3 regions of the Exiguobacterium sp. NPDC077395 genome follow, and region 1 is predicted to be linked to each of the others. Evidence: riboswitches for the same ligand, from Rfam matches in the RefSeq annotation. Region 1 holds a riboswitch; each other region holds the start of a gene.
The links. Region 1 has a riboswitch for thiamine pyrophosphate ahead of thiT (energy-coupled thiamine transporter ThiT). Riboswitches for the same ligand answer to the same signal wherever they lie in the genome.
Positions count from the first base shown of each region.

Region 1 (8,006 bases):
AATCGCCTTAACGATATCTTCTGTCGATGGGTTCATCGTCTGACCACCTTCGATGACATGTGCCGCTCCAAGCGAACGGAACAATTCACTGACGCCTTCACCCATTGCCACCGTTACGATTGCAAATGGTGCTTTTGGCTTCTCGGCTTGTTGAACACCGTGCTGATTTGCGCCGTGTTCTTCTTCGAGAATTGTCGAGTGCTGTTGACGCATGTTCTCGATTTTGACTGCAACGAGTTCACCGAAACGCTGACCTTTCGTGATGACCTCACCTGGAGTCTCGACGTGAACGTGAACTTTTAAGAGTTCTTCGTCCGCGACGACAAGGAGAGAATCTCCTAGTTCTGACAATTCGTTACGGAATGCGTCTTCATTGAACGGCGTATCCTTTAACTTATCGTCTTGGAAACGAACCATGATCTCCGTACAGTAGCCGAATTCGATGTCTTCTGTTGACATGAATCCTTGTGCCGCATGAGCATGATGCTCTGCCTCGATCAACGCATCCATGACAGGCGCATGTGGTTTCTCGAGTTCTTTCCCTTCAAGGCTTGCAAGGAATCCTTCGTAGATGACGAGAAGACCTTGACCGCCTGAGTCGACGACGCCGACTTCTTTTAATACCGGCAACAAGTCCGGTGTACGGTCTAACGATGCTTTCGCTTCTACGATGACACGTTTCATAAATTCAGTGAAATCACTTGTCGACTCTGACGCAAGGAGCGCTTCGTCGGCCGCTTCACGAGCAACCGTCAAAATCGTTCCTTCAACCGGTTTCATAACCGCCTTGTATGCCGTGTCGACACCGCGCTTGAGCGCCTCTGCAAAATCAACCGTTGTCAATTCCGCTTTGCCTTCAACTGCTTTACCGAATCCACGGAACAACTGACTTAAAATAACGCCTGAGTTTCCACGTGCTCCCATCAGTAGTCCACGAGCAAACTTTGATGACACCTCTGCGATATCTGATGAGTTCATCGCTGCTACTTCTTTCGCACCCGATGTCATCGTCAAGTTCATGTTCGTTCCCGTATCTCCGTCTGGAACCGGGAAGACGTTAAGCGAATCTACATAATCCGCGTTTTGGCTCAAGTTGGCCGCTCCGTTCGCGATCATGTTTGAGAGCGCCAATCCATCTAAACGTTTTAAACCCACACCAAATCCTCCTCCGTTTTCGTCAGTCATTCGTCAGACGAACGCCTTGAACGAATATATTTACCGACGAAACGTTTAATCCTAAAGTTTCTCCGAGCGTATACTTCACTCGGCTCTGCACGTTGTATGCAACTTCAGATACTTTCGTTCCGTAGCTTACAATGATGTGCATGTCGATATGTACGTCTTCGTCTTCTTGACGTACGACGACACCACGCGCGTAATTTTCACGTTTTAACAATTCAGCAATGCCGTCTTTTAATTGTGCTTGTGAAGCCATGCCGACCACACCGAAGCATTCCATCGCCGCACCACCTGCGAGTGTCGCGATGACGTCACTTGTGATGTCAATATTGCCATATGTTGTCTTCATTTCAATTGCCATATGGAGTAGCCTCCTTTATTCGGAATGATTCCTAATGTACATTCTACAATAAGTACCTAGTTATTAAAAGAACCTGCTCCAGAAACTCGGTCAATTAACGCGATAACCTCATTCATTATTCAAATCCTTGAGAGTAATGTCAAGTTTTTTTCTTGTCATGGTACGATTTTCTAGTTGCATCGGGAAAAAAGCCGTGCTAATATAAACGAGTGTCTATTAGGACGAACCCACATAAAAAAGGAGGGGAAACGCATGGCACGTAAATGCTACGTAACAGGTAAATCACCTAAATCAGGTAACAACCGTTCGCACGCACTCAACAAGACAAAACGTACTTGGGGTGTAAACGTACAAAAAGTTCGTATTCTCGTTGACGGTAAACCGAAACGCGTTTGGGTTTCAGCTCGCGCACTTAAATCAGGTCTCGTTGAACGCGTATAATACTTATACACGAACGAATAAATCCCAGCGGCATTCGCCGATGGGATTTTTTTTTTGCTTATTTTTTGATGATCATGACAAGAACCATTCCTTGATGGACCGTCAATCGGGCAGACGCTTCGGTCCATTCATTCGAAATCGTCAATGCCTCCCCACTCTTGACCTCATGATGGTCGAGTGGATATTTGACACCTTCAATCGAGATCGTGGCCGTCTTCCAAGGCATGAAGGAAAGATAGTACCCGTCTCGTTTCATGATCACCTCGTTACCTGTTCTCACGAGATAAACCGTTTGACCTTCTCCGTGAAGAACCATCTCCGGATACGCTTCAAGTAAGCCGACGTTCGCAAACGTCATATCGATGCGTCCGCCTAAGCCACCATATACATCCATCCGTGTCGCCCCGCGTTCTCTCGCGAACGCTAGTGCAATCTCTAAGTCCGTCACGTCTTTCTCCGAAGGATAGCGTAGCGCCTCATCAGGCGGCAATCCTTTGAACGAATCAAAGTCACCGACCACGACGTCTGGCATGATCCCTTCATCTAATAACCTTTGATATCCGCCATCAACTCCGATGACAAAATCGGCATCACGCGGTAAGTCTGGAATGGGTTCCGGACTCGCCGCGACGATCAATATATTCATTGACGGAGATCCCGTGTCGCCACACGTGTGAAACGTGGTGCTGTCGTGAAGAGGAGCACTAACACGATGGCTGAGATGACGAAGGATGGTGCCATGTACGTAGCATTATAGCCGAGTGAATAGGCGACGACCGGACCTTCTGCATATTCAGCAAAAAAGACAATTCCCGAGATGACGTGTGCCGCGTATCGTAACATCGACCCAAGGAGCGCCCCGAGTACTAAATAAGTGGCAAGCGTCTTCGTCGCGCCTTGACTCGCAGCATGTTTCACACGCCCCGCGAACACTCCGGCCATACCGACAAGGCCATAGGCGACCGTATAATCGAGCAAGAATTGTACGGGCGTGAAAATATAGGCACCGAACAAGAGTTGGAGTGTCCCAACGAGGGCACCTGTCGCGAGACCACCTTTTAGTCCGTGACGGAATGCCATCACAAAGATTGGGAGCATCGCTAAACTGATTGACCCTCCTTGTGGCAAGCGATATGGAATGAGCAAATCAAAAATGAGCCCTAGCGCCGCAAACAATGAAATTTCAATGAGCGCTTGTAATTTGAAACGTGATTTCATCTTTCTTCCTCCTTTATTTTGTTGAACGACAAAAAGCAGCATGACGTAAACGCCATGCTGCTTGGATTCGCAACGTGCATTTTCGCCACATCCCTACGTCCGTGTGAACGGAACAGGTTCAAAGGGTTAGCGTATGCCTCTCAGCCACATGATGTGACACCCCTTGCGACTCTATCTTGTTGTTCTATCGTTGATTATACACGAGATGCGCCACGAATGCTATCGATGGCTGCTTTATAATCAGGTTGATTGTAGATGGCTGATCCCGCAACAAGGACATCAGCCCCTGCATCGATGCAACGTTTTGCCGTTTCCGCGTTGACACCACCATCGATTTCAATCTCAAAATCAAGCTGACGGTCTTGGCGAAGTTGGCTGAGTGCTGAAATTTTCGGTACGACCGATTCGATGAAGGCTTGTCCCCCGAACCCTGGGTTGACGGTCATGAGCAATACCATGTCGACGTCCGCAAGCACGTGCTCAATCGTCGAGAGCGGTGTATGCGGGTTCAAGACAACTCCGCATTTTGCGCCAGCCGCTTTGATTTGTTGCAAGACGCGATGCAAATGGTTCGTCGCTTCCACGTGAACGGTCACGATGTCTGCTCCCGCTTTCACGAAGTCTTCGACATAGCGTTCCGGTTGGTCAATCATCAAATGCACATCGAGGACCATGTCTGATTTTTTACGCAAGCTTGCGAGGACCGGTAGACCAATCGAGATGTTCGGCACGAACTGTCCGTCCATGACGTCAAAATGGATATAGTCCGCTCCCGCTTCTTGGACAGCTTTCACTTCCGCCTCCAAATTGGCAAAGTCGGCCGCTAAAATAGATGGTGCAATTTTAATCATCTGTCAATACCTCCGTTTTCGATCGTTTAACTCCTCCATAAAGGTAACATAATTCTCGTATCGTGTTGAAGCGATTTCACCATTTTCAACGGCTTGTTTGATGGCACATCCCGGTTCATTCAGGTGAGCACATCCGCGGAACTTACAATCGTCATGGCGTTCCACGAAATCAGGGAAGCACCATCTGAGTTCGTCTGCCTCAAGTTCTTGAGGAAACTCCAAGCTTGAAAATCCAGGTGTGTCGGCAACAAGACCGTCCGCTAATTGAATTAACGTCACGTGACGCGTCGTATGCTTTCCTCGACCGAGTGATTTAGAGATTTCCCCTGTCGCCAACTCGAGCTCTGGCGCGACGGCGTTAAGTAACGAACTTTTTCCGACACCGGTCTGGCCGGCGAAGACACTCGTCTTCTCTTTGAAAAGACCGCGCACTTCATCGACTCCGTGAGCATGCTCCGTCGATGTCTCAATCACGTCATACCCGATGGCGCGATAACGTGCAATCGCTTCTTGTATCGGCTCGACTTCATGTTCATCGAGCAAGTCCATCTTCGTCAAGACGATGATTGGATGAATTTGCTTTGACTCGATGAGGACGAGGAAACGGTCGAGCAAATGATACGAAAACGCCGGTTCTTTTACTGAAAAGAGGAGGAACGCCTGATCGATATTGGCAATCGGCGGGCGAACGAGGTGGTTTTGACGCTCTTCCACCTCTAAAATATAGCCGGTCCCATCTTCTTGATCTTGAATCACCACATCATCGCCGACGACCGGTGAGATGTTGCGCTTTCGAAAGTTTCCTCTGGCCCGACAACGAATCTCTTGATTCGTCTCGGTCATCACATCGTAAAACCCGCCTTGAAGGCGAATGATTGTTCCTTTCATTATGACTACCTCCTTTAAAAAAGAGGTGACGACACCGTCACCTCTTTATTGTGCCTCTTCAGCTTGTGCATATGTGACTGAATCTGTTCGGACAATCTCACCATCGACTTCAATCGTCGCCGTCCCGACTTCGTCAGGGGCAATGACGAGCGTATACGAATACGTTGTCGTCTCTGTGATTTGATCACGAAGCACCTCAATCTCACCACGTGCGTCAACCGTACGAATCACGACTTCGACCGTCTTCGGCTTCTTGTCTTTGTCCGGTTGTTCGACTTCTACGGTCACTTCACGTTCAATCGAAATATCAGTCGGTTCAACACCTTCCGATACGATGACCGTGAGCTCCGTTCCCGGGTCGACTGCTGTCCCGGCTGTCGGAAGTTGACGGATGATTTGACCTTTTGGAACACTTGTCGAAAATTCATCCCGCTTCACGATTTTCAGTTTGTTCTGTTCAGCATAAATAGATGCTTCGTCGAACGTATATCCTGCCAGGTTCGATAGTTCCACTTTGTTGCTCCCTGTCGACACGACGAGTGTGACCGTCACCTCTGAAGGAACGACCTCTTCACCTGGATCGACCGATTGGGAAATCACGTCTCCGCTATTCACCGTTTCGGAAGCTTCTGTTTTAATTTCAAGGTCGCTGAATGCTAAGTCTTTCAACATACGTTCCGCAGCAGTTTGCGAGAGACCTTCTACATTCGGCATTTCGACTGTTTCTTTTCCAGCCGATACGACAATCGTCACGGTCGTTCCGCGTTTCGGCTTACGTCCTTCTTGCGGATTTTGCGAAATGACCTCACCCTCCGCAATATCATCGCTCGCCCGTTCTGTCACTTCGACGACAAACCCCGAAGCTTCAAGCTCTGTCGTCGCATCCCCGATACTCATACCGACGACATCCGGCACGACGGAACGCGACATCTCATCAGCGACCACGTAAGCGGCAATGCTTCCACCAATCAATAGAACGATGAGTAGAATCCAAATCCACCATTTTCGTTTCTTCTTTTTCACAGGTACCTCTTCCGGTTCCTGTTCTTTTGGTGGCGTGACCGATGTTGGTGTCACGGGCACATCTTGTTTTTCTTCCGACACGACCGGTGCCATGACGAGCGTCTGGTCGAACTCGTCTTGATTTGCGGAGAGTCGTCTCGGTTCATTGGCACGTTCACGGCTCAATGCGGTCATGCAATCTTTTTTAAAGGCTGCGACCGATGCATGTCGGGCACCCGGTGATTTTGACAAGGCTTGCATGACACAGTTCTCAAGCGCTTGTGGAATATTTGGATTTAAGTCCATCGGCCGAATAGGGTCATCTTGCAAATGTTGAAGAGCGACCGCGACCGGCGTCTCGCCGATGAACGGTACACGACCCGTCAACAATTCATAAAGAACCGCACCGAGCGAGTAAATGTCCGATTTTTCATCCGCAAATTTTCCACGAGCTTGCTCAGGTGAAAAGTAATGGACAGAACCGAGGACAGACATCGTATGCGTCAACGTCGCATTCGACATCGCGACAGCAATCCCAAAATCGGTCACCTTCACGTTTCCATGCTGATCGATCATCATATTCTGTGGCTTGATATCCCGGTGAATGATTCGGTTCGCATGGGCGTGATCAATCGCATCACAAATCTGCCCCATGATGCGCAACGCCTCATCGACAGATATGTATTCTTCCTGCAAATATTGTTTTAACGTCACGCCATCGACGTGCTCCATGACGATATAGTATAGATCATCTTCATCGCCGACGTCGTAGATGGCGACGATATTCGGATGGTTCAGACTCGTAGCCGCATGGGCTTCTCGCTCGAACCGACGTATAAATTGTTCGTTATGTGAGAATTCAGATCGCAACACCTTGATGGCGACGGTTCGGTTTAAAATCTCGTCATGAGCCCGGTAGACATTTGCCATGCCTCCGCTGCCGATTTGTTGTTCGATCCGATAACGATCGTTGATTCGTTCTCCGCTTCGCATCGGATTCATCCTCTCTTTCTATCTGTGAATTGAACGAGGGCGACCGTGATGTTGTCGCTCCCTCCCAATTGGTTGGCTTCCGCAATCAGTTGATCTGCTTTTTGTTCAGCCGATACAGCTTGTTGTAAAACGTGTTGAATCGCCCCATCGGTCAAATGTGTCGTCAATCCATCCGTACAAATTAAAATCACATCAAACTCAGGGTCAGCGAGCACTTGTACGTCAGGCTCGACTTGTTCGCTTGAACCGATCGCTCGGGTGATGACATTTCGTTTCGGATGAACGCGCATCTCTTCTTCCGTCAATTCACCGAGCTGTTTGAGCACGTTGACGTAAGAATGGTCTTCTGTAAGACGTCTTAATTCGTTCGCTTGCAGAGCATAGACACGACTATCGCCGATATGAACGATGACAACCGTCTCTCCGTTCCAACAAACGGCCGCCACAGTCGTTCCCATCATGACGAGATTCGACTGTTTCGCAAACTGCAGCACTTGTTCATTCGCCAAGTGAATGTGATGGCGGAACCATTGTTCAATGTCGACAGGTGTCGACGGGAGAGACGGGAAAGCCCGCCGAAACTCTTCAATCACGATTTGACTCGCGACCTCTCCCGCTGCATGTCCACCCATCCCGTCGGCAACGAGCGCAATTCCTGAGAAGGCATCGCCTAAGATTAAAACTGCATCTTCATTTTGTGTGCGTACTTGTCCACGATCTGTTCGAAATGCTAATTCCATCTTTCTGATTACCTCGTTTCTTGTTCGCGCTCCTTCGCTCGAAGTTGCCCACAAGCAGCATCGATATCCGAACCTTGTTCGCGACGAATCGTCACGTTCACATTGCGGTCTTTGAGCACTTTTTCGAAGGCAAAGATCTGAGCTCTCAGTGTGCGTACGTAGTCGCGTTCCAATACGTGGTTGACTGGGATCAAGTTGACGTGACATTTGATGCCTTTCAACAAGTCAGCCAATTCGTGGGCATGGTCTTCCGTATCGTTGACGCCACCAAACAATCCGTATTCGAACGTGATGCGACGACCGCTCTTCTCCGTATAGTAACGGACGGCATCC
Region 1 is NZ_JBNNHU010000001.1:1,584,239-1,592,244, forward strand. Features, by position in the region: gene ACQKD4_RS08165 (DAK2 domain-containing protein) at 1-1,155, opposite strand, end outside; gene ACQKD4_RS08170 (Asp23/Gls24 family envelope stress response protein) at 1,178-1,540, opposite strand; gene rpmB (50S ribosomal protein L28) at 1,793-1,981, shown strand; gene ACQKD4_RS08180 (thiamine diphosphokinase) at 2,040-2,627, opposite strand; gene thiT (energy-coupled thiamine transporter ThiT) at 2,624-3,199, opposite strand; TPP riboswitch at 3,273-3,373, opposite strand; gene rpe (ribulose-phosphate 3-epimerase) at 3,394-4,050, opposite strand; gene rsgA (ribosome small subunit-dependent GTPase A) at 4,054-4,941, opposite strand; gene pknB (Stk1 family PASTA domain-containing Ser/Thr kinase) at 4,984-6,933, opposite strand; gene ACQKD4_RS08205 (Stp1/IreP family PP2C-type Ser/Thr phosphatase) at 6,939-7,673, opposite strand; gene rlmN (23S rRNA (adenine(2503)-C(2))-methyltransferase RlmN) at 7,682-8,006, opposite strand, start outside.

Region 2 (8,006 bases), 1.5 Mb from region 1:
GTCGGTCGTCACACGAAACTGTTCGATTCGCTCGGACTCACGGTCGACGGTCCGCAAGTCGAACAGCAGTATCGGGACTACTTACATGCAGGCGTACACATGGTCGATGGCGCGTTAGAGATTGTCCAAACGCTGAGCGCGGACTATCCGCTCTATATCGTCACAAACGGTGTGACGGAGACGCAATTCAAACGGTTAGAGTCATCGGGACTATTGCCGTACTTCCAAGATGTCTTCGTATCGGATGCGACCGGCTCGCAAAAACCGATGAAGCCGTTCTTTGACTACGTCTTTGATCGAATCCCGAACGTAAAGCCAGAGAAGGGCTTAATCATTGGCGACTCAGTCACGGCAGACATCGCAGGTGGGCGGATGTACGGCCTAGATACATGTTGGTTCAATCCGAATGAAGTGGCCGCGACGATGGAGTCGACGTACGAGATTCGACATTTAAACGAGTTGAAATCACTTCTCTAAGTTCAAGCCGGATTTAGTGAATGAGACGGCAAACGATTCGGTAGTTGTGCGAGTACTTCTGGATAGAGCGTGACCTCTCGAAGACGGTCGAGTTTTTGCCAACGATAGATGAGGTGGTCTCCTTCAGGTCCATAAAAGTCTACTTCTTGGAGCGGGAGATCACCGTCTACATAAAAATAGAGACCGATTTCATGAAACGGCTGTTCGTTGTAGGTAAATAAATTCTCGTGGACGAAGGCGAACGTGGTATCGGTCACGCACATATCCAATTCTTCATGTAGCTCGCGTGCGAGGGCGGTTGCGGCTTCTTCACCGAGCGTCACGCGACCGCCAGGCAGTGCCCAAAAGTCATCCCGGATATTTCGGTGAATCAATACGTGTCCGTCTTTCACGAAAATACCGGCGACGCGGTAATTGAAGACGCCTTGTTCAGTCGGGAATACGAGGTCCATCTATATCACTTCCAATCTTTGTCATATGTTCTAGTATACCTGAAGGAGGGATATTATGTTTCAACCACATACGCAATATCGAGACGAAGATTTCCGCGACGTGACACTCCGTGACGAAGAGCTGTCACACGTCACGTTCGAGAACTGCCGCTTCACATACGTCGATGCGACGGAACTACAAACGGAACGCTGTCAGTTCATCAACTGTGATTTTACCGATTCGAAATGGAATGCGTCCCGTCATATCGGCAGCTCATTTTTGAACTGTCAGTTCCATGGTGCCAATTTGTTCACGAGTGAGTTTGAGCAATGTAAAATGACGGGGTCTTCCTTTGAGGAGAGCCAGTTTGAAGGCGTCCATGTCACAGAAGGGGACTGGTCATTCGTCAACCTTCGTCACGTGTCTCTTAAGAAAATGGATTGGTCCCACGTTCGTTTGGTTGAGGCGGACCTATACGGTGCTGATTTGACCGAGACGGTTTGGCATCAGGCGGACTTGTCACGAGCGACACTTCAACATGCGGTGTGCCGTGGTGCTGACTTCAGAGGAGCACTTGTCGACGGGGTTGATTTTTCAAACGTGACGTTACAACAAACAAAACTAGACGCGATGCAGGCAATCCAAGTCGCGCGCTCATTGGGGGCGATTATAGAATGAAACCGGAACAAATTATTGAACAGTTGATTGTGTTCGCAAAAGAACGTGAATACATCCGAACGGTCGTCTTGAACGGCTCGCTCGTCAATCCGAATGTACAAGCGGACGCGTATCAGGATGTCGATCTCACTTTTTACGTAGAAGATGTAAAAGCGGTTGCGACCGATCGCTCATGGATCGATATGTTTGGAGAAGTCTTGATCATGCAGACACCTGAAACGTCTGATCCCGAACGACATGTTTCATTTTTGGTGCAGTATGTAGACGGACATCGTATTGATTTGACGATTCGAAGCACCGAGCAACTTGAAGAGATGCTCGAAGCCGATTCGCTCAGTCAGATCGTGTTCGACCGAGATCATCACCCGAGTGTGACACCGTCAGACAACACATACCGTGTGACACGCCCGTCTGTTGACGAGTATGCGGCTTGTTGGAATGAGTTTTGGTGGGTATCACTCTATGTTGTCAAAGGAATCAAGCGACATCAGGTGTTATACGCGCTCGATCACCTCGACATCATGCGGAATATGCTCCGTCAGATGATGGAATGGAACATCGGCTATGCGACGAACTTTTCTGTGAATCTCGGGAAATCGGGTGACGGGATGCGAGAGCATTTACCGGAAGAGTTGTGGGAGATGCTCACGGCGACGTATGCCTCGGCTGAGCTGAGCGCGATTGAAGACACGCATGACCGCCTGCAATCACTCTTCTTCTTTTGCGCGCAGCGTGTCGCGGAACAAGGTGATTTCGTCTTCCAGGAAGAAGAAGCCAGACGCGTCCGTGCCGCATGTGCAACACTTCGACATTCGAACGATTAATGAGGCCGTGAGCCGGGAAACGCTCCTTATAGAGAAAGGAGCGTTTTTTCATGAACCCATATACGACATTTATTGCTCTTCTAGTCGGAAGTCTTGTCCTCTTTGTCGGCATTCGCTTAAAAAAATGGCCAATCATTTTGGTTGCGATGCTCCCCCTTGGTCTCGTCGCATTTAATATGTTCTTACTCATCACGGGGCGCTAGGACATGTTCACTTGTCTTTTTGATACATCGATTTGATGAAGAAGGCACTCGGTAACAAAATGCCGATGGCGCCTTCGATGATGGCGAATAATCGGGTCAAACCAATCGGCAACAAATCACCAAATCCGATTGATAATAAAGTGACCCCGCTGAAATACAGGAGGTTTTCCCAAGTCGGTTCAACGGCATTCATGGATTCGAGTGAAGTCACAAGAATGACTGAATCACGAGACAAAGCATAATAAATCAATGTGAATCCTAACATGACACCAAGTAGGCTAACGAACAACTGAGCGAACAATCTCCCGTCAAATCCTGTTTGCTTGTACGTTTGACGTTTGAAAAACCAAAACACGTTCAAACTGATGAAGAGTAACGCAATGGTTAATAAAATCGTATTCAATCCGGACACATCCTTTTCATGTAAATGAGTTCATTTATCCATTCCCGAAGCGAAGAATGAAAAACAGAATCGGAAAAGGTTTGCAATTGATGAAAAGATTGATAGAATGTGGTCGAAGACGACTGAATTTCATAATGTTTGCCACTAGGGGAGTCGCGTCACGCGGCTGAGATGGACAAGGTCCAGACCCTTCGAACCTGATCTAGTTCACGCTAGCGTAGGGAAGTGGGCGAGACGACTCATATGGCTTCACCTAGATATGACAGTTCGAGACGCCGCTTCCGTTATGGGAGGCGGCGTCTTTTTATCTGTTATAAGGGGGAGTTATTATGAAATTTACAGATCACTTACGTCAGGAAGCAGATGGATTGTTTGAAGCAAGCTTTCATCATCCGTTCGTCCGTTCACTCGGAGAAGGAACGCTCGATGAGAAGAAGTTTAGACATTACGTCATGCAAGACTCGTATTACTTGAATCAATTCTCGAAAGTCCAGGCCAAAGGGGCGACGCTTGCCCCGACGATGGAACTATCGAGTCGCTTTTTGACACATGCCTTACACACGATTGAGGCGGAACTCTCACTTCATCGTGAGTTCTTTACGATGCTCAACGTGACGGATGTTGAACTGGCGACATTCGAGCCGGCACCGACCGCTTACGCGTATGCGCTTCATATGCAACAGGCGGGGCCGACTCTCGGTGACGTATTGGCGTCAATCCTTCCGTGTTATTGGGTGTATTACGAAATCGGTGAACGTTTAAAAGACAAACGACCCGATCATCCGATTTATTCAGCTTGGATTGCGACGTATGGTTCGGAGTGGTTCCGTGAGTTGGTGGAAGAACAGATTGATCGGTTGGATGAATTGGCTGGACAAGCGACAGAAGAAGAACGGCTTCGTTACACAAAACTCTTCTTGAAGAGTTGCTATTACGAAGTCGCCTTCTGGGAAATGGCATGGACGCTTGAATCTTGGACATTGTCTCAGGAGGTCAACCAATGAGACATGAGATTTGGAGCGAGATTCGAAAGCAGGCACCGTTGATCCACAACATCACAAACACGGTCGTCGCCAACTTTTCGGCGAATGGACTGCTCGCCATCGGTGCCTCTCCCGTCATGGCAGATGCGATTGAAGAAGTGGCAGAGATGACATTTGTGAGCGATGCGCTCGTGTTAAACATCGGAACACTCGGTACGATGACGGAGGCGACGATGATTCGTGCGGGGCAGGCGGCGAATGAAGCGGGATGTCCGGTCGTGCTCGATCCGGTCGGTGTCGGGGCGACGTCGTTCCGTCGGGATGTCGTCGAGCGAATCCTTCGCCACGTCCGTGTATCGGTCATTCGTGGGAATGCAGGAGAAATCGCGACATTGATTGGCGTTGATTGGACAGCACGAGGCGTGGATGCGGGTGACGGGGCGTATGAACCAAGCCAATTGGCACTCGAAGCGGCGAAACGATATGGATGTGTCGTGGCCGTGACCGGAAAAGAGGATATGGTCAGCGATGGAAGTGTCGTCATAGAAGTTCATGGTGGGACGAAACGGATGACTGATACGACCGGTACGGGATGCTTACTCAGTGCGGTCGTCGGAGCATGTCTAGCGGTCGAAAAGAATGCACTCAAGGCGACGGTGACAGCCGTATCAGGATATGCCTATTGCGGGGAGTTGGCGAGTGAACGGGCAGAAGGACCAGGAGATTTTCCGATTCACTTTTTAAATGCCCTCCATCAATTGACGCAATATACAATCCCGACGAATCGAATCGAGGTGTCGACCTCATGAGACCACAAGTATTGACGATTGCAGGATCTGATTCAGGGGGCGGAGCTGGTATTCAAGCCGACTTAAAAACGTTTCAAGAGCTCGGTGCGTTCGGGACAAGTGTACTTACCGCCATCACAGCCCAGAATACACTCGGCGTGCATGGAATTGAAGCGATTTCCCCGGAAATGATCACTCGGCAAATCGATGCAGTGGCCAATGACTTTCAGATTACAGCTTGTAAGACCGGCATGTTGGTAGATGCGGAGCGGATTGAAGCGGTAGCCGTAGCACTTGAACGTCATCGTTTCCAACACGTCGTCGTCGATCCCGTCATGGTAGCGAAAGGGGGCGCTTCTCTGTTGCAAGATAGCGCGGTCGAGGCACTTCGGACGAAGCTGTTGCCACATGCGACGGTCGTGACGCCAAATATCCCTGAAGCAGAGGTATTGGCCGGAATCGAGATTCGAACGGAGGCAGATCAGATGAAGGCCGCTCAATTGATTCGTGCACTCGGTGTCGATGTCGTCATCATCAAAGGTGGACATATGGGAGGTGTGAAGGCCGTCGATTTGATTGTGTCCGAATCTGAAGTGTTTCAAGTGAGCGCACCCCGCGTTCGGACGAAAGACACACATGGAACGGGATGTACGTTCTCTGCAGCTTTGATGGCTGAGCTGGCATACGGAAAGACACTTCGTCAAGCTGTCGTGGACGCGAAGCAATTTATCCATCAGGCGATCACGCATGGATTATCGATTGGACAGGGGCATGGACCGACAAATCATTGGGGACATCGTTTAGCGAAAGAAGAGGTGGTTACCGTTGACGTCATGTACGAAACAAGCGCTCGCTAAGCAACTTCGTCTTTATTTTGTGTGTGGGACGACGGATACATCTGATTTGGTGGGAACACTCGAAACGGCACTTCGATGTGGTGTGACATGTTTTCAATTTCGCGAAAAAGGTAAAGATGCATTGTATGGAGATGAAAAAGAAGCAATGGCGAAGGCGCTCCAACAGGTATGTCGACAATCGAATGTTCCATTCATCATCAATGACGATGTGGACTTGGCAATCTCGATTGATGCAGACGGTGTGCATGTCGGACAAGACGACTTGCCTGCCGAGTGGGTCCGTGCAAAGTTAGGACCTGACAAATGGTTAGGGGTGTCCGTCCATACGATGGAGGAAGTAAGTGCAGCTCTTCCATTCGCAGATTATGTCGGGATTGGTCCGATTCACGCGACGAAGAGCAAGTTAGACGCGGGACGTGTGCGCGGGACGGAACTGATTCAGCAGGTTCGTCAGCAATATCCGCGGCTTCCGATTGTGGGGATTGGAGGTATTCTTCCGGAGCATGTTCCTTCAATCATTTCTGACGGGGCAGACGGCGTTGCCGTCATCTCTGCCATTGCTTCTGCACCGGACGTAGCAACGGCTACCCGGCGTTTCGCTTGTCTCTGAATTTAATTCTTGAGGAGGAAGACAGATGAACGTATTTGTAATCGGTGCAAACGGCCAGATTGGCCATCAATTGGTGGAAAAGTTACACAATGAAGGAAAGCATCACGTCACGGCGATGGTGCGTAAAGAAGAACAACTCAATGACTTCAAGTCAAAAGGATACAACGCCGTACTCGGTGATCTCGAAGGTTCGGTAGAAGATTTAAAAAAAGCAATCGACGGGATGGATGTCATCGTGTTTGCAGCAGGTTCTGGTGGTAGCACTGGGGCAGACAAGACGCTTTTAATCGACCTAGACGGTGCAGCGAAGAGTATCGAAGCAGCACAAGCGAACGGGAACATTAAACACTTCGTCATGGTCAGCGCCTTGAAAGCTGAGGATCGCTCAGCTTGGCCAGATTCGATGAAGCCGTACTACGTAGCGAAGCATCATGCCGATCGCTTACTCGAACAGAGTGGACTCACATACACGATTGTTCGTCCGGGCGCGTTGACAGATGATGCGGGAACGGGCAAAGTGAACACGCAATTCGAAGGAAGTGGAGAGATTCCACGCGAAGACGTGGCATCATTCTTGGTGCACGTCCTTCATAACCATTCAAACGCACAGAACAAAGCAATCGATTTGATCAAAGGGGATACCCCAATCGAAGAAACGCTATAAGTATGTGACATCAAGAACGGGATGTGAACCATCCCGTTTTTTGTCGCGTTAAAGAGGGAAAAGAACGCAGAATAACGAAATAATAGAAGAATACGAACAGGTGAGGAGGTTCCGCATGACCGAGATGTTTATTTATCTGGCGGTCTATTTGTTACCGTCATTTTTGCTCGGCTTTTTAGCACTCGATGTCTTTCAACGAAATCCGAATAAAGTAGAGCATCGTTTGCTGAGCCTGTTTGTGTTCGGTTATTCGATGCTCTTCTTGGCTGAATTTGTCCGCCATCTTTCTCCGATTGAATACAGTCCGGCACTCATTGCGTATTGGTTTGGGAATGCCGGCATCTTCATCTTTATCTTTTCTGTTCATTTCATATTAAGTATCACAGGCGTCGGAGCAAAGGCACCGAAGTGGCTGTATCCTTGGGTCGTCTATTTGCCGCTGATTCCCGTCATATTGACGTATATCCGGCGAGAGAACATCATCAACAGTCAGCAGTTTGAGCAAGTGGGGATCTGGATTTATCCCGAGTTCAACGCTTCTTATTTGATTACACTGACCGTCGGGAACATCTTTCACATATTGATCATCGGTCTCATTTTTTATGCCCTCAAACGTGCAGAACGAAGAGAGCACCAACGCGTGTTGCGCATGCTTTTTTGGACGGCGAATGTCGTACTTGTGTGGGATATCGTGTTTGGCTACTTTCAATTCCGTGGGTTCCTTCCGCCGTACTCTTATATGTATGGAGGGCTCGTATGGGCAGTGGCGCTCGTCATCGCAATGAATCGTTTGGATTTCTTGACCTCTTACGTGAAGCGATACGGGACACTGTATAACTTGAATCCGTCTGCCATTCTTTTGATTGATCCCGATGGAAAAGTGGAAAGTGCGAATCCGGCCGCACGAACGCTATTTCATACAGTCCGTGTCGTAAATGAACGCTTTGTCGATTTATTACCGGAAAAGAAAAAGGCAGAGTGGATGGAACATTATCATCAACATTTCCAGACTCACAAAAAGTTTTTAGAGTTCGAGACGAAGATTATGACGAAATCCGGACAAGAGCGGTATGTCGTCATTGATGGG
Region 2 is NZ_JBNNHU010000001.1:48,638-56,643, forward strand. Features, by position in the region: gene ACQKD4_RS00330 (YjjG family noncanonical pyrimidine nucleotidase) at 1-477, shown strand, start outside; gene ACQKD4_RS00335 (NUDIX hydrolase) at 480-929, opposite strand; gene ACQKD4_RS00340 (pentapeptide repeat-containing protein) at 985-1,587, shown strand; gene ACQKD4_RS00345 (aminoglycoside 6-adenylyltransferase) at 1,584-2,411, shown strand; gene ACQKD4_RS00350 (hypothetical protein) at 2,462-2,614, shown strand; gene ACQKD4_RS00355 (ion channel) at 2,622-3,026, opposite strand; TPP riboswitch at 3,154-3,258, shown strand; gene tenA (thiaminase II) at 3,347-4,021, shown strand; gene thiM (hydroxyethylthiazole kinase) at 4,018-4,809, shown strand; gene thiD (bifunctional hydroxymethylpyrimidine kinase/phosphomethylpyrimidine kinase) at 4,806-5,645, shown strand; gene thiE (thiamine phosphate synthase) at 5,614-6,255, shown strand; gene ACQKD4_RS00380 (SDR family oxidoreductase) at 6,281-6,919, shown strand; gene ACQKD4_RS00385 (GGDEF domain-containing protein) at 7,035-8,006, shown strand, end outside.
Region 2: linked by a shared signal. The riboswitch ahead of tenA (thiaminase II) and the one ahead of thiT (energy-coupled thiamine transporter ThiT) in region 1 are both predicted to bind thiamine pyrophosphate.

Region 3 (8,006 bases), 400 kb from region 1:
AGGCAGACCCGCATAGTCTTGTTGATTCTGCCCATACGGCGGCGTATTATTTAAGTGAACACGGCGGGAAAAAGACGGATTCAGTCACATCGATACGGAACGCCATCTTCGAGTACAATCGAAGTGAGCAGTATGTCACTGATGTCATGACATACTATGAGAATTATGAATCAAGTGTGACGGTCATCCCGGATGAACGGAACACCTTCAGCCAACATGTCGCCTATTATACGATTCGATACGTCGAGTGGTTTAAGACACTCGGCTGATGCTTACATGAAAAAGTGAGGAATGGAAATGAATACGCATATAGAAGAAGTAACCATCCGCGTAAAATCGATTTTCAACGAAGACAAAACGAAACGTTATTTGCGAACGTATGAGTTTACGGATGTCGAGGATGGAGTGATTTGTGCCGTCATCATCTATTCACCGCGCATGAGCGATGCCTTTTTATCAGGTACGACAACGCAACGTGCTTATATGTTGATGCAAAATCATTTGTCGCAACCGATTCGAGAGATGCGTGTCATCAGTCTCGTGCCAACACTTGCCATCAATGATAATCTTCCCTACGTGGAATCGCAGCTCGACGAGACGAATTATCACTATGTCGAAGAGACGTTACAAGAGGTGGAGGCGAGCGGCGGGATGATCATCGTCGGTTGGGGCTCGCCTGGTCGATTGATGCACCATGCGACATCCTATAAATCGCTCTTTGCCGATTACGAGTCGAATATGTACTGTATCGGTACGACCGCTAAAGGTGAACCGCAACAAATTCGTATGGCCAACGAGAACACGGTACTCGAGGCGTTCAACAATGAATCGGTAAAACCAAAGTTTCGGATTGTGAAGGAAACGAAAAAGGAAGATGACTCCATGTGAGTCACCTTCCTTTTTTATATGCCCGCCCAGATGGCGATTCCAAATAACGTGAGTAATACACCTGACCAAACAAAATCACTTGATTTGACCTCAACCTTGTCATAAATCGTTCGTTTTCCACTCGTGAACCCTCTCGCTTCCATCGAAAAGGCGATGCGTTCTGCCCGTCGGATCGAACCTGCCAGGAGTGGCAACAGTAATTTTGGAACGTGCCGTAGGCGTCCCCATTTCGTGTTGAGCGAAATTTCTCGCAACTGATGTGCATATTGAAGTTGCTGTAGCTCACGCTGCAACAAAGGGATGAAGCGGAACCCGACAAGGGCACTATAGGCGATTGTTGGCGATAACTTCGCCTGTTGCATCAAACTCATAACGAATCGCTTTGAATCTGTTGTCATCATGAAAAGAAGGGAGAGGACCGTGAACGCCAGGACGCGAAGACTAAGGGCAACGGCGACACGTCTCTCTTCGATTGTGATGTCCTGACCGAGTATGGTCATCCACGTCTCTCCCTCAAGATTTTTCCCAAACACGAGCGTCGTCCAAAACGTGCCGAGCGCCGTGATGAGAAATGGGATTAAGAACAGCCCCCATCTTTTCCACGATACGTCTGTCGCCACCAGCTGAATCAGTAGCGTACCGACAATGATGACAAGCGGGGTCCATGGGTTGTAAAACAGTGCCAGACCGAACATGATGAGCGTTAATGTCACAAACTTAACCGTCGGATTCATGTCATGGAGTGACATCGTTCTCCCCTCCCTTGCAATCGATAATCAAGGAGCATCTCTGTGTTCTGCCATAGTTCATCCCCGAACGGTCCCGAAAGTTCCCCATCCTTCATCAAATAGAACGTATTGGCGATATTGACGAACGATAGGTCATGGGTTACGAACAGGATGGTCTGCCCTTGTTCCGCATGCCGCTTCATCAGCGCCTCGAGTGCATGGAGTGACGCTTCGTCCTGACCTGCAGTCGGTTCATCGAATGCAAGCAATTGCTTATTCGATAGCGACTGGATTCCAACTGCGAGCCTCCGTTTTTGACCATGGCTAAGGGATAACGGATGGAGGAATCTCTGATTATGAAGCTCCATGTCAGATAACACGGTCTCAATTGATGTTTCGTGACCAAACTGCAACTCTTGCTCAACGGAGTTCATAAAAAATAGATGTTCTGGTGATTGTGGCACGAGCCCGACCCGATGATCGTGTTCGGTTAAGCTTCTCAAAAATGTCGACTTCCCGCTCCCATTCGGTCCGAGAACGGCAATCACTTCTCCTGACCTGACATGAAGTAACGTTTCCTTAAGCTGAAACGAATCACGTCTGACCTCTTTAACCTTGTAGCGTTGAATAGCTGAGAGTGACGCGTTCGACTTCACGAATGCAAAATCCTCGACCGGACGGAATGATTCATGCCTAACGATACACCCTCGCTCTAACTCAATATGCCAGTCAAAGTAATCTCCCCATAGATGAGGACGATGCTCGACGACAATGACATTCAGATCTTTCATTTTGTCGAGCCATTTTACAAATTCTTGCGCGGTCACTGGGTCTAGATGCGTCAACGGTTCATCGAGCAGTAGCCACTGAGGCCTTCCGACTAAAGCGCAAGCGACAGCGATCCGCTGTTTCTGTCCGCCTGACAACGAATCAATTTTGCGGTTTCGATAATCACTCAACTGTAACGATTCGAGGATTTCCGTCACGCGTTGTTCGATGTCTGAGACAGGTGTCGACAAGTTCTCAAGTGTGAAAATCAGTTCTTCTTCCACCCGCTCCATGACAAATTGCGTATCCGGGTCTTGAAACACCGTTGCGACCTGCTGATTGATCTCGCCAGGTGCATAGTCGTCGTATGATCGTCCAAGTAGTTCGAGTCTACCATCAAGGATTCCGTCACAATTCTCCGGATAGAGACGGTTGAATAGCGCGAGAAGCGTCGATTTCCCGCTTCCGCTCGCCCCACTAAGAATCGTACGACCTTGACGGATTGAAACGGTCACGTCTTCAAGAATCGCCTCAGAACTCTCTGGGAATCGAAAATGAAGTGACTCTGTCTCAACCATGGACGTTCCCACTTCGTGAAATCGCATAACCGCGAAGTGATCCTGTCTTCAGCAATAGGTCACTGAGCAACTTCCCACCGATTCCAGCGATGACCATCCCACTGACGGCTCTCAGCCCGAACATCGTCGCCACATAGCCTGGCTCTAACATCGCGAACCCACTCATGAAATATGTATAGACGAAACTCGTGACAGCCGACCCAAATCCGGCCAGCATAAGAACCCATGGCTCATAACGTCTATAGCCCGTCATCGCAAAGACGGCTTCTGCCCCTAGACCTTGAACGATGCCGACCAAGATGATGCGTGGCCCAATGGCATTCCCAATCAACATCTCAATCGTTGCGGCCATCACTTCTGAGATGAATGCCGCCCCCGGTTTTCGAATGATGTATGCGGAAATAATCGATACGATAAACCAGATGCCAAAGATCCACTCGTAGGCGATGGGACCGATCAACCCTGCCCACAAGTTACCGATATGAACGAACAATAAATAGACGACCGCGAAGACAACAGATAGTACGGAGACAAGGACGACTTCTTTCAATTTCCACGATTTAAGCATGTCGCCCTCCATGTGACGGACTATTTACGCTGAACGTCACCGTCATGACAACGTGTCGGTTCTTTTCGCGCGTCCGCTTAAAGGCCGCCTCGTAGTATGAGAACACGTCATCTAAGTTCCCATGGATGCCTGATGCATAATGCATCGACTCGTTATAGACACCAGCCTGTTTTGCTTGTTCGATTTCCTCATAGATAAGCTCCATGTAATCGTCAGCACCCATCGGATAGAGTGCGAACTGCGATGACACATACTGGTCTCTTGATGCACCGTTTAATGGTTCGCTCGGAGCCTTGAGCATCTCATCTCCCGCCGAATCCCCTGGACAACCGACAGAGAACGTTCCGCTCATTGAGACATGCTTCCCTTCTTCCGAAGCAAGACTCAAGACCGTTCGAGCGACGTCAAACACATGCTCGACTCGTCCACGGATGACCGTCGACACGTCATCCGTATGTCTCCACACACCTGACAGATCCGTTCGTTTTAGTGCACCTTTGATTGTCCCGACAAAATCGTCTGTCATCGGGCTTAGTGTGAATCGAAACCCGACAATCGGACTCGTACCACATGATTCATTCATTCTATTTCCCCCTCTAAATGTGTTTGCATAAAAAAAGCCGCATTCATGAGAATGCAGCAACAAAATCTATACAAACTTGCATAGAGAAAGTGCCGCACTTCCTCACGCCAGTATTATCTGGATCGAGTTATAAGGGATCGGAGCCGTGCTCTCATCTCAGCCGAAGCACCCCTAGTGCAGTCTTAGATATGCGGTTACTTATGCAGTCACAGTATAGCGATGTTTTAATCTTTTGTAAACGGTCAATCTGAATATGTGACGTATTGACCCGTACCAGGGAGCGGGTCATGGAGCGTGTCCCACGATGTTTCCATCTCCTCATCCGTCAACAAGCAAGCGTCAAGTGAACGCTCTACAGTCTCCCGGTCCATTCGTTGACCGATGAGGACCAATTCGTTCTGTCGGTCTCCGTACGGTTCGATGTAGTCTTCGCGCAGTTCCGGTTCGGTTGCAAACATAGCCTCTCGTTCGCTCTCCGGAAGTGTCGCTAACCAACGCCCCGCATGTTCGAGCGTTGATGCATACCCAGCTTGTGAAAACAGACAAGCAAGGTCGTTTCGTGTCGCAATCCATAAGAAACCTTTGGCACGAACGATTTCTTCAGGGTAATGTTCCATCCAATTCATCAAACGCTCAGGATGGAACGGTCGGCGCCGACGGTAAACGAACGAACTGATGCCATACTCTTCTGTTTCCGGCGTATGTTCTTCCGACTCGAGTTCTTGAATCCAACCTGCAGCGCGCATCGCTTGGTCAAAATCGAACAACTGGACGTCTAGTAAGTCGTCTAACGCCACATTCGAGTAAGTCGACGTCAACAACCTAGCACTCGGGTTGAGCGTTCCCAGTAAGCCCTTCATCTCCTGCAGTTCTTCTTCAGATACCCGGTCCGCCTTGTTCAATACGATGATGTCCGCAAACTCGACTTGGTCGACGAGTAGGTCGACGACTTCACGCACGTCACCTGTATCGACGGCTTGTTGACGTTCCATGAGCGATTCACCGGAATTGAAATCTTTGAAGAAGCGGTACGCATCGACTACGGTGACCATCGCATCGATATAGACATGACTCGACAAATCGATCCCGAGCGCATCGTCGGCATACGTGAATGTCTGCGCAACGGGAATCGGCTCTGAAATCCCAGAAGACTCGATAATGATGCCATCGAGCTCGCGATCTTTCGTTAATTCATAGACAGCTGTCAACAAATCTTCTCGAAGCGTGCAACAGATGCATCCGTTCGAGAGCTCGACTAGCTTTTCATCCGTCCGGGAGAATCCTCCTTGCTCGATCAACTTTTCATCGATATTCAGTTCACTCATATCGTTCACGATGACCGCATATTTTTTGTGATCTCGGTTATGTAAGATGTGATTAAGCAGTGTCGTCTTGCCGCTACCAAGATACCCCGAGAGTACCGTAATTGGAATTCGTTTCATGATATATCCTCCATTTAAATCGTAATGATTACTTTTTATATAATGGAATGGGAACATCTTTTTGTCAACAAAAAAACACGCCACACGGACGTGTTTTCGAAGAAAGTATAATCATTCTTCCAACGCTCTTCGTTCTGCCTCTGAACGCGGGTAAGTATTCGCCTGCCATTCAGCCCGATAAATCGAGTCGAGTTGAGTCAATCCGACTTCATCCTCATCTTTGTCTGAATCGACGCTCGGCACCTCATCCCACTTCGGGTCGAGGTAAGAATGATCTTCTTCACGTGCTCGATTTTCTTGAATCTTTTGAATCCCCATCTTAACTGCTGCAGCAACTGCCAACCCAATACCTGCTCGAACCAACAGTCGTTTCACCATCGTATTTCCTCCTCAGCGACCGAAACGATACAATGGCATTCCTTTCACTTCTGTGTCGATAATAAATACCGATCCCGCATCCGGATATTCGGAAAGTGCCTCTTCATCCATTCCTTCACGAGCCGTCGTGATGGCTAATCGATTAAGCCCATCCCCGATAAAGGCACATGAAGTGACATTCGGCGCAGGAACATGCACTTCCAATAATTTTTTACCTGTCGATGGGTCCCAACGTGACACTCTTCCACCAGCATAATGTGCAATCCATAGACAGCCTTCAGAATCGGACGTCATCCCGTCAGGAAAACCTTCTTCCTCGGAAAAATCAACGACGACCTCTCCGTTCGAGAGCGTTCCTGACTTCAAATCAAAATCATATTTCCGAATTTTTTCAGTCGGTGTATCGATATGATAAAATACGGAATGGTCAGGCGACCATGTCAACCCGTTCGAAAGTGTCAATTCATCCAAGAGTGTTGTCGTCGTTCCATCTCGATCGACTCGATACAATGTCGCTTCGTTTTCTTCATCCTCAAGATGGAGCGTACCTGCAAAAATGCGACCATATGGATCGGCTTTCCCGTCGTTGAAACGTAATCGACCATCAGGGTCATCCAACTCGACAATCTTATTTAGATCTCGATTAATTTCATCCCATTCATAGATTCCATCCTTCAATCCAAGGACGACACCGTCCGTCACTTTTGGTATGACAAAACCGACCTGTTTTCCGACCTCGAATGAAGAAATCTCGTCTTCTCGCTCGTCATACCACCATAATGTATGACCTTCGATATCTACCCAATAAAAACGCTTTAACTCAGCATCCCAACAAGGACCTTCACCAAGCGTATTTCGTACCCGAATCCACAGCGACGCATCTACTCTCTCCATTACTTAGCCTCCACTCTATCCATTAGTTCAGAAATCTATTCCCTTCTCCCATCTGGACTATGCATGAATTCGGAAAATCGTGATGGATTTTCACCGTCACTTGTTCGATTTGCTATAGTGAAAGAAAAGTAGAGAGGAAGTGAATGTCTTGTCAAAATGGGATGAACGATTTAGCTCGGAGGATTATGTGTATGGGACAGAGCCGAACGAGTTTTTACAAAAATGGATCACCTCTCATCAAATCGAAGGAAAACGTGTATTGGCCATCGCTGAGGGGGAAGGTCGAAACGCAGTCTGGCTCGCCACGCTCGGCTTCGACGTCGAGATGTGGGACGCTTCGAAAGTGGGACTCGAAAAAGCGAAGCGCTTGGCGACTTCACGAAACGTCTCCCTTCAGACGAAGCAGATTGACTTGAATGAAGCGGTCTGGTCGCAAGAAACGTATGACCTAGTTATCTGCATCTTCGGCCACTTTCCTCCACATGTCAGAGAAAAGGTGCTCGCCGGTATTCAAAAAACACTGCGACCTGGTGGCGTATTCCTGACCGAGGTGTACTCTACACATCAACTCGCCTACAGGACAGGTGGACCAAAAGACGCCCCACTTCTTTACACTGTAGAGATGTTCCACCAACTCGAAGACAATTTCATTCCTCTCGTTTTAAATGAGAATGTCGTATGGCGAGAAGAAGGAAGACTTCATCACGGTGAATCAGCTGTGATTCAATATGTCGGACAAAAACGATAAGCGAATGGCCTCCCCGAAAAATTCGGAGAGGCCATTTGATTACTTCGCGCCTTCGACGTTCATATGCTTACTGCGGAGCTGACCGCAAGCTGCATCGATGTCTGTCCCGTGTTCGAGACGGACACCCGTATTGACGCCACGCTTTTTCAAGATATCATAAAACGCCATGATATCTTCCGGTGTGCTTCGCTCATATTGGATATGTTCATTGACCGGATTGTATGGAATCAAGTTGATGTAAGACTTGTCTTTAATGTCTTCAATCAAGTCCGCGAGTTCTTCCGCGTGTTCTGGTAAATCGTTTACTTTCGAGAGCAAGATATACTCGAATGTGATTCGTTTATTCGTCTTCTCGACGTAATAGCGAATCGACGGCATGAGTTTATCAAGCGGGAACGCCCGGTTGATTTTCATGATGCGTGTACGAAGCT
Region 3 is NZ_JBNNHU010000001.1:1,181,738-1,189,743, reverse strand. Features, by position in the region: gene ACQKD4_RS06115 (lytic transglycosylase domain-containing protein) at 1-269, shown strand, start outside; gene ACQKD4_RS06110 (DUF1643 domain-containing protein) at 298-888, shown strand; gene ACQKD4_RS06105 (energy-coupling factor transporter transmembrane component T family protein) at 903-1,637, opposite strand; gene ACQKD4_RS06100 (ABC transporter ATP-binding protein) at 1,619-2,962, opposite strand; gene ACQKD4_RS06095 (ECF transporter S component) at 2,955-3,530, opposite strand; gene ACQKD4_RS06090 (YkoF family thiamine/hydroxymethylpyrimidine-binding protein) at 3,523-4,113, opposite strand; TPP riboswitch at 4,196-4,296, opposite strand; gene ACQKD4_RS06085 (GTP-binding protein) at 4,356-5,555, opposite strand; gene ACQKD4_RS06080 (hypothetical protein) at 5,667-5,933, opposite strand; gene ACQKD4_RS06075 (SMP-30/gluconolactonase/LRE family protein) at 5,946-6,827, opposite strand; gene ACQKD4_RS06070 (methyltransferase domain-containing protein) at 6,976-7,575, shown strand; gene rlmN (23S rRNA (adenine(2503)-C(2))-methyltransferase RlmN) at 7,615-8,006, opposite strand, start outside.
Region 3: linked by a shared signal. The riboswitch ahead of ACQKD4_RS06090 (YkoF family thiamine/hydroxymethylpyrimidine-binding protein) and the one ahead of thiT (energy-coupled thiamine transporter ThiT) in region 1 are both predicted to bind thiamine pyrophosphate.